DNA from 2 places in the Bacteroides parvus genome. Region 1 is predicted to be linked to the other one. Evidence: riboswitches for the same ligand, from Rfam matches in the RefSeq annotation. Region 1 holds a riboswitch; the other holds the start of a gene.
What was found. Region 1 has a riboswitch for thiamine pyrophosphate ahead of JXR92_RS06595 (TonB-dependent receptor). Riboswitches for the same ligand answer to the same signal wherever they lie in the genome.

Region 1 (7,174 bases):
TGGCGGTGCGGCAGTAACGGGATTGATTGTGTCGTCCATTATAGGCTGGGATGCACCCTTGCTTACGGATGCCTTGCATGGGAAGTGGCACTGGGTACCGTGGGCGGTGTTGGCGTTTGTGCTGGTTTTCCCTACTTACCTCAGTTACTTTCTGGTTCCGGTGGGCTTGAAGTATCTCAAGACGACGGTTGTATCCATGTACAGCTATCTGATATTGGTGGTGACTACCGTTGTTTCCCTCACCTTGGGGCAAGACCGTTTCAGTTGGACGCAAGCCGCTGCCATTGCCATGATTTGTATCAGCGTGTACTTTGTTGAAGTGGCGGAAGCGAAGAAGTAGTGACGAATACCAGGTATTCCCCTTCCGCCTCGATGGTGAATTCCGTACCGGTGCATTCGTTGAGTGTGCCTTGCCACCAGTTGGTGAAGTCGCTGAGAGGATAGACCAGTCCTTTGCCATGCAGACCGTGTGCAGTGAAATTGATGATGGATACTTGCTGTCCGGGATGGCTTGGGAAGGTGCGGGTACCCCGGCAGGGGATGAAGATGCCGTAATCGGTATAGGTACGTACATCGGCTCCGGCACGGAGATAGTCGATGAGCAGGCTGATATTTCCCAGTGTATGGTCTTCACGTTTGCCCGTGGCACCGATGATGGCGATGCGGCGTTTGCCTTGCGCCAGCAGGAAGTTGACGGCTTTGGTCTGGTCGTTGGTTTCCTGGTCGCTGATACGGTGCAGGATATGTCCGAACTTCCGGCGGTTTTCATCACTGAGGGAGTCGCCGTCGCCGATGATTATGTCGGGAGTATGACCCCGGCGGATGTATTCGTTCGCTCCGCCGTCGCAGCAAACCACGTATGGCGCTTCCGCCAATATCTTCAAAGGCAGGGGACCGGCAGGATATTCCCCATTCGCTAAAACTACGGCATCAATAGTTGATAATTGCTCGTTGCTCGTTGATAGTTCGTTTTTCATATCTTTCTTAATCCCTAATCTCTAATCCTTCGTCTTTGCTCATCATCTTTCTCCATTTGAAGTAGCCAAAGATAGCTATAATTGTATAAAGGGCATATAGTCCGGCTGTAAAATCAAGTCCTTTGTAGATGTACAGTCCGGCGCTGACGGCATCTACCGCAATCCATGCCCACCATTGTTCTACATATTTCCGTGCCAGCATCCACATGCCGACGATGCTCAGTGCGGTGGTGAAGGAGTCCAGCCAGGGCACATTGCTGTCCGTGAAGTTTATCAATATCCAGGCAATGCCGAGGAAGGCGGCGGTGAATACGGCAGTAAGCGGCAGCAAGTAGCGCGTCGGCATATAGGTAATGGAAAGCTCCTGCTTTTGTTCTTCTGTTCTGTTGTTCTCTCCCCTTTGTGGGGCATCTTTCCGTTTCAAGATAGTACGTCGTAGTACAGCTCTGTACTTCCACATCATCCAGCCGTAGATGGCAGCACCCAGATAATAGATGTTGATGCCGAAATCTGCATACAACCCCGCATCATAGTAGACAAAAATATAGACGGCAGGCATAATGATGCCCGCTATCCAAAGATAAATGCTTGCCCGGTACTCCAACCAGAGGTAGAGGATCCCGGTCACAGTGCCTGTAATCTCAAGAATATGTTCCATCAGAAATTGATTGCTATATGTCCCAATACATTCGTTCCCGCCTGGGCAGCGTAGCCGGCATAGTTGTAACGGACTTTTCCTCCGTTATCGTCGAGATAGTATCCGCTGCCTGCGTATCCGTTATTCTCGTATTCTTCATTGAACAGATTATAGATGGTGCACCCTATGGTTACCGACTTTACTTTAGGCAACTTGAAGGTATAGGACAGATTCAGGTTGCTTACGAAATAAGCATCCAGCGTGCACTCCTCTTGCTTGGCGTTACTCATGTATTGCTTGCTGATATATTGTGACTGTAACGAGGCTTCGAATCCTTTGAACGTATAGCCGAAGCGGTTGTTCAGTATGAAGTCGGGAGAGAATGCGATGGGGGTATCTCCGTGTTCGATGACCCATGCTTCCGACCCTGCCTCTTCGTTTTCAAAAAGTGTCTCGGTAAAGTTCTGCACACGGTTCTTGCTGAGTGTGGCATTGATGTCCCATTGCAAGCCGCAGTCCAGTTTGATGCCAGCCATCAGTTCAATACCCGTACGGTAGCTGTCGGGCACGTTGCTGGCCATGGCTTCGCCTATCTCGTTCAGCTCTCCCGTCAGTACCAGCTGGTCTTTATAGTCCATATAGTAGAAGTTGGCACCCGCATGGAGCCATGAGTTGGCGAAGGTATATCCCAGTTCGTAGTCGAACAAGCGCTCAGCCTTGGGATGTTCGGTGAAGTAGCCGTCGGTGTAGTTGTTGCGCGTAGGCTCTTTATGGGCTACGCTGAACGAACCGTATAGGCGGTGGTTGCGGTCGATTTGCCAGGACAGTCCGGCTTTCGGGTTGAAGAAGTCGAAGTCTTCGTCGATGTCCAGCTTCTGCATTCCCGGAGTGGTGGCAGTCCAGTTGTACTTGTCGTTCAGTCCGTTTATCTTGTAGTCGATGTGGCGGTATTGCAGGTCGAGGTAGGCGCTGAGGCCGCTTACCAGTTCATAATTGGCTTTCAGATAAATATTGCCGTCATTCTTTGTGGCGTTGTTGCGGTAGTAGTCGTGGTCGGGGTTCAGTTCGCCGATATAGTTCTTTACCCAAAGCACTTTTCCAAAGTGGTCGCCGTCATAGCGATTCAGTGCACCGCCTAGCGAGGCATGCAGACGGTCGGCTTTGTAGCTTACGGAGAAGATTCCACCGCCAAACCAGTTGTCCATTGCCTTCTTGCGGATAAGGTCGCTTACTTCTACCTTGCCGCCATTGTATTCGAAAGGCGACATGCCGTACTCTGTCAACGAGCGTTCGCCTTTATATTCCTGGTAGTACCCGTCGCCTTTGGTGTAATGCAGGCCGATATTCAGATTCCATTGCGAGGTGAAATTGTGGTTGAACAGCAACTGGTAATTCTTCTGCGTATAGTTGTCGGTCTGGTCGTCATAGAAATGCAGTGCACCTCCTTCGTCCGTGAGGTAATGCTTCTCGCCGTTGTCGTCTTTATAATATTCTTTGCTGTATACATGGCCGTCCCGGTCGGTGGCGTACATGAATCCGCAGGAATTGTAACGCCGTCCGTAACGTTCCATCTCCTCCTTGCTGGCATAGTTCCATGCGTGGTAAGTGCGCTCTTTGCCGGCAAAGGTTATCAGTTTGACGGAGGTATTGTCATTGTAGTATCCTCCTTGCAGATAATAGGAGTTCAGTCCCACAGATGCCCGGTCTATATACCCGTCCGTACTGATGTTGGAGAGCCGCGCATCGAACGACCAATGATTGTTGATGAGTCCCGTTCCCACTTTCACCGTCTCCTTGTGCGTATGGAAGGAGCCGTAGGAACCGTTGAATTCTGCATAGGGTTTCATGGAGAAATCACCCGTCTGCATGTTGATGCTGGCACCGAAAGCTCCTGCACCGTTCGTTGAGGTACCAGCTCCGCGTTGCACCTGCATGTCCTTGACGGAGGAGGCGAAGTCCGGCAGGTTGACCCAGAATACCGTGTGACTCTCCGCGTCGTTGATGGGAATACCGTTGGCGGTGACGTTGATGCGTGTGCCGTCTGTTCCGCGGACTCTCAGCGTGGTGTAACCCACCCCGGCACCGGCATCGCTGGTAGTAATGGCGGAGGGTGTCATACTCAACAGATACGGCAGGTCTTGTCCGAAATTCTGTTTTTTCAGTTGTTCTTTGCCTATATTGGTGAATGCCACCGGTGTGCTGTTTGTGGCACGTGTGGAGATGACTTCCACTTCCTGCAGGTTTATCACCCGCAGGCTGTCTTGTTCTTGTGCCTGCGCACAGACACCCAGTGCTGCCGTCAGGAGGCAGACCGCCATTGCATGTCTCTTCATTTGCAATTGTTTCGTTTAGATGAATACAGAAAAGGGGAACTTTTCTTCTTTTCCCTCCGCCGGCATTACCCGGATCAGGTTAATGGGTATGATCTCAGCCCGTCGTATTAGGGCACCCCTTAGTTGAAATCGGGGCAAAGGTAGGAGTTTTCGTCGAAAGTGGCAAGTTAAGTGAACGAAACTCAGAGTTATTTGTTAATTTTGTAGCATTAATTTTAAAAAAAGAATATAGTTATGTTATCATCTTTATTCATGGCAGCCTTTGCTGCCCAAGTTGCTGACGATGGTTTCAGCAAACTGCAGATATTCCTTCAGCAATTGATAGATTGGGGCGTAAGTGCCGGTGGACGTATTATTGGAGCTGTCATCATCTTTGTGGTAGGACGGTTCTTGATTTCCTTTCTTAGGAAAATGCTGGCGAGGTTATTGGCAAAAAGACATGTGGATGCCAGTATCCAGAGCTTTGTGAAAAGTTTAGTCAATATCTTGCTGACCATTCTGCTGATTATTGCCGTTATCGGCAAATTGGGAGTGGAAACTACTTCATTTGCAGCTTTGTTGGCATCTGCCGGTGTGGCTATCGGTATGGCACTTTCCGGAAACTTGCAGAACTTTGCGGGTGGATTGATTGTACTGTTGTTCCGTCCTTTCAAGGTAGGCGACTGGATTGAAAGCCAGGGAGTGTCCGGAACGGTACGTGAGATTCAAATCTTCCATACGATTCTGACCACAGCCGACAATAAGGTAATCTATATACCTAACGGTGCGTTGAGCAGTGGTACAGTGACTAATTACAGCCGTGAGGATACGCGTCGTGTAGATTGGGTGATCGGTGTAGAATATGGTGAGAACTATGACAAGGTAGAGAGCACCGTGCGTCGTATCATCTCCGAAGACAGCCGTATCTTGAATACTCCCGAGCCGTTTGTGGCTCTTCATGCCCTGGATGCCAGCAGTGTGAATGTGGTGATTCGTGTTTGGGTGAAGAGCGGAGACTACTGGGGCGTTTATTTTGATATGAACAAGAAGATTTACTCCGTATTCAACGAGGAAGGTATCGACTTCCCATTCCCGCAGTTGACGGTGCATCAGGCGAAAGACTGAGTGGGCTACAAGTTTCAATTTATTAGCTATCAGCCACTATAAGTTACGGGCTACAAGTTGTCCTGCATTATCATACTGCAGGACAACTTGTAGCCCGTAACTTAATAGTAGTCGGTAACTCCGTAGTTTATTTATAACTTAATTCTGCCTCTATTTCTTCGCAGACATCTTGTTCCAGGTTGAGCAGCTGATTGATTTCTTTTCGTTTTTCCAAATCCGTGAAATAGCTCTCCACTACTGCATAGATGTTGAAGCCGGTTGTGGAACCCGCAGCCAAATCCAATGACTCAACCATTTTCTCTACTGCTTGATGAATGCGTTTCTTACTGATAAAATGCAGTTCATTACTATGAATTAAGCTCTTTTCCATGATATTTTCTGTTTTAGTTATTGTAGTTATAACATTCTATCAAGCAAGTTAGTTCATGTAGATTGAACAGACTTGACAGTCGACCGAACGATATTTCTTTTTATATTTGCCAAAAATATAAGCGCGGCAATGAAAGAACTGTTTATAAAAATACTCCGTTTTCTGATGTTTGTACTGGTCGTAGCTTTGGGCTGCATCGGATATAACATCTATGAAGATACGTTGGCTGCTGTGTGGATACCCGTAGGGGTAGGACTTGTGGTGGCAGTCGTTACACTTCCTCTATATAAAAAATGGATATGGCTGACAACGATGGAGCAAAAGGCAGTGAATATATTGTGTCATGTGGTGTGCGTGGGTGTCATCAGTTGTTCGCTTTTTCTGGTAGGAAATTATCAGATGGCGGCTCCTGCTTCGACAAAGGAGGTGACGGTCACCGTACTTGAGAAGCTGATAAAAGAACATGAAAAGAGACGTAAAGTAGGCAAGCATCGTTATGTGTCGGACGGAGTACGTAAGGAGTATTACTTAAAGGTGGCTTTCGAGGATGGAGCGATAGAGACCTTGCATGTTTCCACAGCCACATACAACAAAGCACGAAAAGACAAACCGAAAGTCTTGACTTTGCAGAAAGGAGCTTTCGGATTGCCGGTGATAACGAAGGGGTTATAGTTCTAATTCCCCCATGCAAGACATCAGATGAGGAACAGAATGCTCTTCTTAAAGATTTCTGCGTACAAAATGTCCGTCAATCCAAATGGTGGCATGGTGTCCTTTGAATTTCAGTAATACATAATTGGGATCTGTCGGGCCTTTGCTGAAGTGTGCGCTGAACCACTCTTGCCACATTTCCTGCTTGGTGGCTTCGTCTTCTATAATCTCCACCTCACCGGTGAGCACTACGCTGTTTCCTTTTTCCTGAAAGCACAAACCTGCTTTCGGATTGGCTGCAAACTCCTTTGTTTTAAGACTGTCTTTGCCGGTCGCCAACCATACGGTTGTGGCCCCTTCCGACTTGATGTTGCTCATTGGAACGGGGCGGGGATATCCCTCTTGGTTGATGGAAGTGATGACGACGGTTTCGCATCTTGCCAAGATTTCTGCTGCTTTCTCGATTAATGTTGCCATATTGGATGTTTTTATTGATTTGATTGCTGCAAATATAGGCATGGTAATAGGAAGAGCTATTGTAAAAAATCGACTTTTATGTTTTCACATAACTCAAAGTCCCTTCTTCCAATGGAGCGGAAGTGAGAAGCTGGCTTGGCGCGTTGCCGGACATCTTTTTGATTTCTTTTGAGAGATGGGAAACATCATAATATCCTGCTTTGATGGCAACGGACAGCAGATTGTCGAAAGAGGTACTTCGCAACAAGTCTACAGCATGTTTGAACTTCATAATCCGACTGTACTCTTTGGGTGTAAGTCCGGTGTGCTGCTTGAATTTCCGTTCGAAATGGCGTTGGCATAGGCAAGTCTCCTCCGCTAACCGGAGGAGTGACAAGTCACCCTTGCATCGATTGATTTGCTGTATGGCGAACAGCATGCTCCGTTCTGCTTTTGGACTGTATCGGCATAAGGCTTGAAGCAGGAAGTTTTCAATAAAGACCAGGTGCTCTTGAATGGTTCCCAGTTCGCCCAGTCTCTCTGCAAAAGAGTGGGTAAAGAGGCTTGTAAGCTCATCGGCGTTTAACCGTAAGTTGGTGAGCTCCTGCAAAGGGAGGTCCATGAAGCGAAGTATTCCGCAAGGCAG
Region 2 (7,174 bases), 1.5 Mb from region 1:
AGCTTTCCAACCAAGGGTTCACCGTAGCCGCAAATCAGTTTCAATACTTCATTGGCTTCTACGCTACCCACAATGGCAGGGGTTACGCCGATAACCGATTTGTCCGGAGACGGCATGAGCAGTGTCCCTTCTTCATCCGGATAGAGCTCACGGTAGTTTTTCGCACCTTCACCGTAGCAGAAGACGGACACTTGGCCTTCAAAGCCTTGAATGGCACCATAAACGTAGGGCTTTCCCCAAGCGTTGCATACGTCATTCAGCAAGTAGCGGGTAGCGAAGTTGTCGCACCCGTCTACCACTATATCGTAGTTCCTTATCAGTTCCCCGGCATTCTTCTTGTCCAGACGGAAGGGGTACGCTTCCACGTTTACATCGCTGTTCAAACCCTGCACTCTACGGGCGCCACATAGAGGTTTAGGCTGCCCAAGGTCAGCTTCAGCATACAGAACCTGACGTTGAAGATTACTGATGCTGACCTGGTCATCGTCCACCAATCCCAGCGTTCCGACTCCTGCTCCCGCCAGATAGAGGGCAATGGGAGAACCCAATCCTCCCACACCGACTATCAACACCTTGGCATTACGCAGTTTCTCTTGTCCGGCTTCGCCTATTTCAGGGAGGGACGTTTGTCTGGCATATCGGTTCATTTGTTCATTATTATTAAGGTTCTGTATTCGGCCACTCATCTCTTGAAAGCCTTCAAATCAAAACTCGCATCCCAATCTTTCCACACCGGTTCGCGCCCCAGGCGTTTCAACGCTTTGTCCACTTCCACAGCCTTGCGCTCGTCGCTGACATGAAACTGTTCCAGCGTTTGCGGATAGCTGTAATATCCTCCCGGCTCGGTCTTGCTTTCGGCGCTCATGGTTGTCACACCAAGTGTTGCCATATGGTCGCGTATATCGGCAGGCTCGCGGGTGGAGTAGGAGATGTCCACATCATGATCAAAGATACGCATGGCAAAAGTGACTTGTGCCAGTTCGCGGTCGCTCATGATGACATTGGGCTGGAAGCCGCCATTCTCCGAAGGACGCATACGGGGGAAGTTGACGCTGTATTTCGTCTGCCAATAATGTTTTTGGAGATAGCGCAGGTGATAAGCCATCATGGTGATGTCTGTCCGCCATTCTTTCTCCAGACCGATGAGCACTCCCATGCCGATGGAGTGGACGCCTGCCTGCCCCATGCGGTCGAAACCGTTGACACGCCATTCAAATTTGGACTTCATGCCGCGGGGGTGGTAGATGTTGTAATTCGCTTTGTGATAGGTTTCCTGAAAACAAATCACACCGTTCATGCCGTGCTCTTTCAGCTCTGCATACTCTTCCGCCTTTAAGGGCATCACTTCTATTTTCAGATTGCTGAAGTAGGGTTTTGCCAGGTCTAGTGCACGGGCTATGTAGGGCACGCCTGCTTTGGCCGGATTTTCTCCCGTCACCAACAGCAAATTCTCGAAAGGTGCCAGCTTCTTGATGGCCTTGTATTCGTTCACGATTTCTTCTTCCGTCAGTATGGTACGCGGCATGGGGTTGCTGATATGGAAACCGCAATACACGCAAGAGTTGGTGCAGGAATTCGTGATGTAAAGAGGCACGAACATGGAGATGGTCTTCCCGAATCGTGCCTCGGTGTATTTCTTGCTCAATCGTGCCATCGTCTCCAGATAGGGAGCAGCGGCGGGTGAGATGAGGGCCATGAAGTCCTCTACATTACAATGTTCTTTGGAGAGGGCACGGCGTACATCCGCATCTGTCTTGGCATGGATGCGTGCCGTGGTTTCCTCCCAGGATATATGTTCTAATTCGTCTGAAAACATAGTGTTCTATCAATTCCCATTTATTTCTTTTTTAATTCTCTCGACAACCGCATTGCACAGAAGTTTGGTCCGCACATCGTGCAATACTCCCCATCCACATGCTTCCCTGCATGGAAATAGCTGAACGCACGTTCCGGGTCGAGCGACAAGTCAAACTGGTCTTTCCAGCGGAATTCATAACGTGCTTTGCTCAGTGCATTGTCACGCACTTGTGCTCCGGGATGCCCTTTTGCCAGGTCGGCGGCATGGGCGGCTATCTTATAGGTGATGACACCTACACGCACATCCTCCTTATCGGGCAGCGCCAGATGCTCTTTGGGGGTGACATAACAGAGCATGGCCGTACCCAGCCAACCTATCTGTGCCGCGCCGATGGCAGACGTAATATGGTCGTAACCCGGTGCGATGTCCGTCACGATGGGGCCGAGCGTATAGAAAGGCGCATCGTGGCATTTTTCTATCTGGCGCTCCATATTCTCCTTAATCTTGTGCATGGGCACGTGGCCAGGACCTTCGATGAAAGCCTGCACATTCTTGTCCCAAGCACGCAGCACAAGCTCGCCCATCGTGTCGAGTTCTGCAAACTGCGCTTCATCGTTGGCATCGTGCGTAGACCCCGGACGCAGCCCGTCTCCCAAAGAGATGGCAACGTCATACTGTGCCAGAATGTCGCAAATGTCATCAAAGTGTTCGTAAAGGAAACTCTCGCGGTCGTGCACTAGGCACCATTTGCTCATGATGCTGCCGCCACGGCTCACGATACCGCACAACCTTTTCTCGGCCAGATGCACATTATGGCGGCGTATACCGGCATGGATGGTGAAGTAGTCCACTCCCTGCTCGCATTGTTCAATCAAGGTGTCGCGGTAGATTTCCCAGGTGAGGTCCTCCACCTTGCCGTTCACTTTCTCCAATGCCTGGTAGATGGGGACAGTACCTACCGGAACGGGACAGTTACGGATAATCCATTCGCGCGTTTCGTGGATATTCTCTCCGGTGGAGAGGTCCATCAGCGTGTCGCCGCCCCATTTACAGCTCCATAAAGCCTTTTCCACCTCTTCTTCAATGCCGGAAGTGGTGGCGGAGTTTCCGATATTGGTATTTATCTTCACCAGGAAGTTACGGCCTATAATCATCGGCTCTGCTTCGGGATGGTTGATGTTGGCAGGAAGCAGGGCGCGTCCGGCAGCAATCTCCCGGCGTACAAATTCCGGTGTGATGTGCGTCTCTATTCCCAGCTCCGCGCAGTTCATGTTCTCGCGAATCGCCACATACTCCATTTCAGGCGTGATGATACCTTGCTTGGCATAGTACATCTGTGTACAGCATTTTCCTTGAAGGGCACGGTAGGGCAGGGTGATGTGCTCAAAGCGCAGAGAATCGAGTGACCTGTCGTCGCGGCGCATGCGCCCGTACTCCGACGTTATTTCGGAAAGTTGCTCCACATCGCCGCGTTTCAGTATCCACGGTTCGCGCAGGCGGGGCAGCCCTTTCTTTAAATCCACTTCGACGGCAGGGTCGCTGAACGGTCCGCTGGTATCATACACATACACTTCAAGATTCGGGGTAATCACCTTTTCTCCATCTATGAAGTTCGTACTGGGCACTTGTTCCACTTTACGCATAGCTACGCGCAATTCGGGAAACAAGGTGCCCGGCAAATATACTTTCTCGGAACGGGGGAATTTTATCTTCTGGTTCATTGCATTGTCAGTTTTATAGGTTCAAGAATGCTGTCAGCGGTGAGCTGGCTTCCGCAACAAAATTATCGGCTTGTGCGCCCAGACCTGCTTCGTATGCCATGCGTCCTGCCTCTACAGCCTGCTTGAACGCTACCGTCATGGCCACGGGGTCGCCCGCTACGGCAATGGCGGTATTCACCAGGCAAGCCGACGCGCCCATTTCCATAGCCTCTGCCGCATGGCTCGGGGCACCGATACCGGCATCCACCACTACGGGGATATTGGCTTGCTCAATGATTATCCTCAAGAAATCCCTTGTCTGCAGTCCTTTGTTTGTGCCGATAGGAGCACCCAGCGGCATGACGGTGGCGGCACCTGCCTCTTCCAGTCTCTTGCACAGTGTGGGGTCTGCCTGACAATAGGGCAGTACTACGAAGCCCAATTTGACCAGTTCCTCCGTGGCTTTCAACGTCTCCACAGAATCCGGCAACAGATAGCGGGGGTCGGGGTGTATCTCCAGTTTCAGCCAGTTCGTGCCAAAAGCCTCACGCGCCATCTGTGCGGCAAAAACAGCTTCTTCGGCATTGCGCACGCCGGAGGTATTGGGCAGAAGCTGAATGCCGGGATGTTGTATATGCACCAGCATATCATCTTCCTTATTGTCCAGTTCAATTCGTTTCATTGCCACCGTCACCATTTCCGTGCCGGATGCCAAGATGGATTGTTCCATCACTTCGTCGGAATGGAACTTTCCGGTTCCTAAAAACAGGCGAGAGTTGAACTCACGTCCCGCAATCACTAATTTTTCCATGTCAGTAGTGTTATATTAATTTTTCGTTCTTTACTTTTTCCCCTGCTTCTTCATTCTTTATTAAAGAAATGATTCTCCGCATCTCGTCTGCCGGACTATCGGCATGCAGCACCGTGCCGGATAGGGCAATTCCGCTGACTCCCGTCTGCATAATGGCGGGAATGTCTGCAATGGTAATTCCTCCGATGGCAACCATGGGCAGGCATACGTTCTCCTCCCGCATCCGGTTGACGATGGCGGCATAGCCTTCCAATCCTAATATCGGGCTTAGGTTCTTCTTGGTGGTGGTGTAGCGGAAAGGGCCGCAGCCTATGTAGTCGGCACCAGCTTTGTAGTGTTGCTGTACATCCTCAAAAGTATTGGCGGTACCGCCTATAATGTACTCCGCGCCCAGAATCCGGCGTGCGTCGGCTATGGGCATGTCTTTCTTTCCAAGATGTACGCCGTCGGCACGCAGCTTCTTTACCAGTTCCACATGGTCGTCAATGATGAAGGTCGCACCGTATTGTCGGCAAAGAGCCTGCACCTCTAAGGCTACGGGTTCTATCGTTTCCACCGGGGTGTCTTTCATGCGCAGTTGCACCCAGCGGCAACCGCCCTCAAGAGCCATGCGTGCAGCATCCAGGTACGAATATCGCTCCGTATAGTGCGTGATGAACTGCATTCCTCCGTTTTTCAGCCTCTCGTCCTTCATCTTCCTCACCCTCCGCAAGCCGCTTTGATAATGATGATGGACATGTATTCCCTCAGGGCGCATTTTGTCCATTCCGTGCGAAATACAATATGGTTGTCTACGGCCACGGCAATGCCTTGCACCGGTAGGGCAAGTTCCTCGATAAGTTGTGAAAGGGTAGTGGCGCCGGTTTTCACTTCCTTGTTGTTGACCAATACTTTCATTTTTCTGTTCATTAAGAAATAAAACAATGGAAGTAAATACAAAGAAGCGTCTTTACGGCAAGTTTAGTGAAGAAAAAAATATCCAATTCCTACGGCAGTACTAACTGCATCAGGTTCGAGGGTATAATCTCAGCCCGTCAGGGCACCCCTTTGTCTTTACGGCAACAAAGGTAAGGGAAAATCGGAAATAAAAAACAAAAGGAAGCTTTTTTTCTCCCTGTCTCTGACTTTTCTTTTCCTTACCATCTCCGTACCTATACAGACGTAGCAGATAGAGAAGAGATTACAAGAGGAAAGTAAAGCTCTTTAAAAAGAAAGGCTGCCTCTCCGAAGAAAGACAGCCTTGAAGATATACTATACACAAAGAATTATGCAATCCCGTGAGCCGTTGCTTCCGGTGCAATTTTCTTGATAAGACCTTGCAGCACTGCACCAGGACCGCACTCTGTGAAGTCCGTAGCACCATCGGCAACCATGTTCTTCACTGTTTGCGTCCAACGTACCGATGCTGTCAGCTGAGCCACCAGATTCTTCTTGATTTCTGCCGGGTCAGTATGAGGCATAGCGTCTACATTCTGATATACGGGGCACTTCGGAGCATGGATTTCTGTTGCATTGATGGCTGCTTCCAGTTCCACTTTGGCAGGGTCCATCAATGGAGAGTGGAATGCACCGCCTACCTTCAACGGTAAGGCGCGCTTGGCACCTGCAGCCTTCATCAGTTCGCAAGCCTTGTTGATACCTTCTATGGAACCGGAAATTACAATCTGTCCCGGGCAATTATAGTTGGCTGCCACGCAAACTTCACCTTCGGCACTTACCTGGGCGCAGATTTCCTCAACCTTTTCATCCGGCAGGGCAATTATGGCTGCCATAGTGGAGGGCTGTGCTTCGCAAGCCTTTTGCATAGCCATGGCACGGGCATACACCAGTTTCAGACCATCTTCAAAGCTCAGTGCACCGGCAGCAACCAAAGCGGAGAACTCGCCCAGTGAGTGACCGGCGGTCATCTCCGGCTTAAAGTCATCGCCCATGCAGAGGGCGGAAATAACGGAATGAAGGAATACGGCAGGTTGGGTAACTTTAGTCTGGCGCAGGTCTTCATCTGTACCGTTGAACATAATATCAGTAATACGATACCCGAGGATATCATTTGCTTTCTCAAAAAGTTCCTTGGCTAATGCCGAATTTTCGTACAGGTCCTTTCCCATGCCAACGAATTGGGCACCTTGACCCGGAAATACAAATGCTTTCATATTTACTCGTTTTTTAGTGTTTAAATAAAAAGTGCTGCAAAGGTAGAGGTTTTTCTGATATTCACCGCACAAACGGATGTTTTTTGTGCAATACCCTTACTTTAAGGAGGAAGCTAAAATACAATATGTATGCTTGGGTCTTCTGTGATATCCGGATACTGAAATACTTATAAATGAAACACTTCCTCCTTATTGTACTTCCTACAATTAGACCTCTTGTGTATTCTTGTAAATTACATATTGTATTCCATACGATAACAACTGAAAATGATATTGTATAAAGTAAGATATGTATTCAGTTGAAAAATAATGCTTTATAACATTGTAAAAATATTCTTTTCCTTTGTTGCAAATTAGAAAAACCTATTTATATTTGCAGCGCTTAACGAGATATATTATGCAAAACATAGAACAAAAAACGCCGTTGGCAAACAATCATATCTCTGTGGACTGTGTAGTGATTGGTTTTGACGGAGAACAGCTAAAGGTTCTGCTGATTAAGCGTGCAGGAGAGGAAGAAGGAGAAATCTTTCATGATATGAAGCTTCCCGGAAGTCTGATTTATATGGATGAGGACTTAGATGAAGCTGCCAAACGGGTGTTGAATGAATTAACGGGCCTGAAGAACGTCAATCTGATGCAATTTAAGGCATTCGGTTCAAAAAACCGTACGAAGGACCCCAAAGATGTGCATTGGCTGGAACGTGCCATG

Region 2: another riboswitch for thiamine pyrophosphate. It lies ahead of thiS (sulfur carrier protein ThiS); the one in region 1 lies ahead of JXR92_RS06595 (TonB-dependent receptor).

What each region holds. Positions count from the first base shown of each region.
Region 1 is NZ_CP084680.1:1,656,001-1,663,174, forward strand. Features, by position in the region: gene JXR92_RS06580 (DMT family transporter) at 1-340, shown strand, start outside; gene JXR92_RS06585 (thiamine diphosphokinase) at 300-977, opposite strand; gene pnuC (nicotinamide riboside transporter PnuC) at 985-1,635, opposite strand; gene JXR92_RS06595 (TonB-dependent receptor) at 1,635-3,947, opposite strand; TPP riboswitch at 3,981-4,077, opposite strand; gene JXR92_RS06600 (mechanosensitive ion channel family protein) at 4,182-5,051, shown strand; gene JXR92_RS06605 (hypothetical protein) at 5,179-5,421, opposite strand; gene JXR92_RS06610 (hypothetical protein) at 5,551-6,093, shown strand; gene JXR92_RS06615 (pyridoxamine 5'-phosphate oxidase family protein) at 6,142-6,549, opposite strand; gene JXR92_RS06620 (helix-turn-helix transcriptional regulator) at 6,626-7,174, opposite strand, start outside.
Region 2 is NZ_CP084680.1:3,149,716-3,156,889, forward strand. Features, by position in the region: gene JXR92_RS12830 (HesA/MoeB/ThiF family protein) at 1-647, opposite strand, end outside; gene thiH (2-iminoacetate synthase ThiH) at 683-1,816, opposite strand; gene thiC (phosphomethylpyrimidine synthase ThiC) at 1,837-3,519, opposite strand; gene JXR92_RS12845 (thiazole synthase) at 3,533-4,309, opposite strand; gene JXR92_RS12850 (thiamine phosphate synthase) at 4,320-5,003, opposite strand; gene thiS (sulfur carrier protein ThiS) at 5,009-5,206, opposite strand; TPP riboswitch at 5,276-5,366, opposite strand; gene fabD (ACP S-malonyltransferase) at 5,575-6,462, opposite strand; gene JXR92_RS12865 (NUDIX hydrolase) at 6,860-7,174, shown strand, end outside.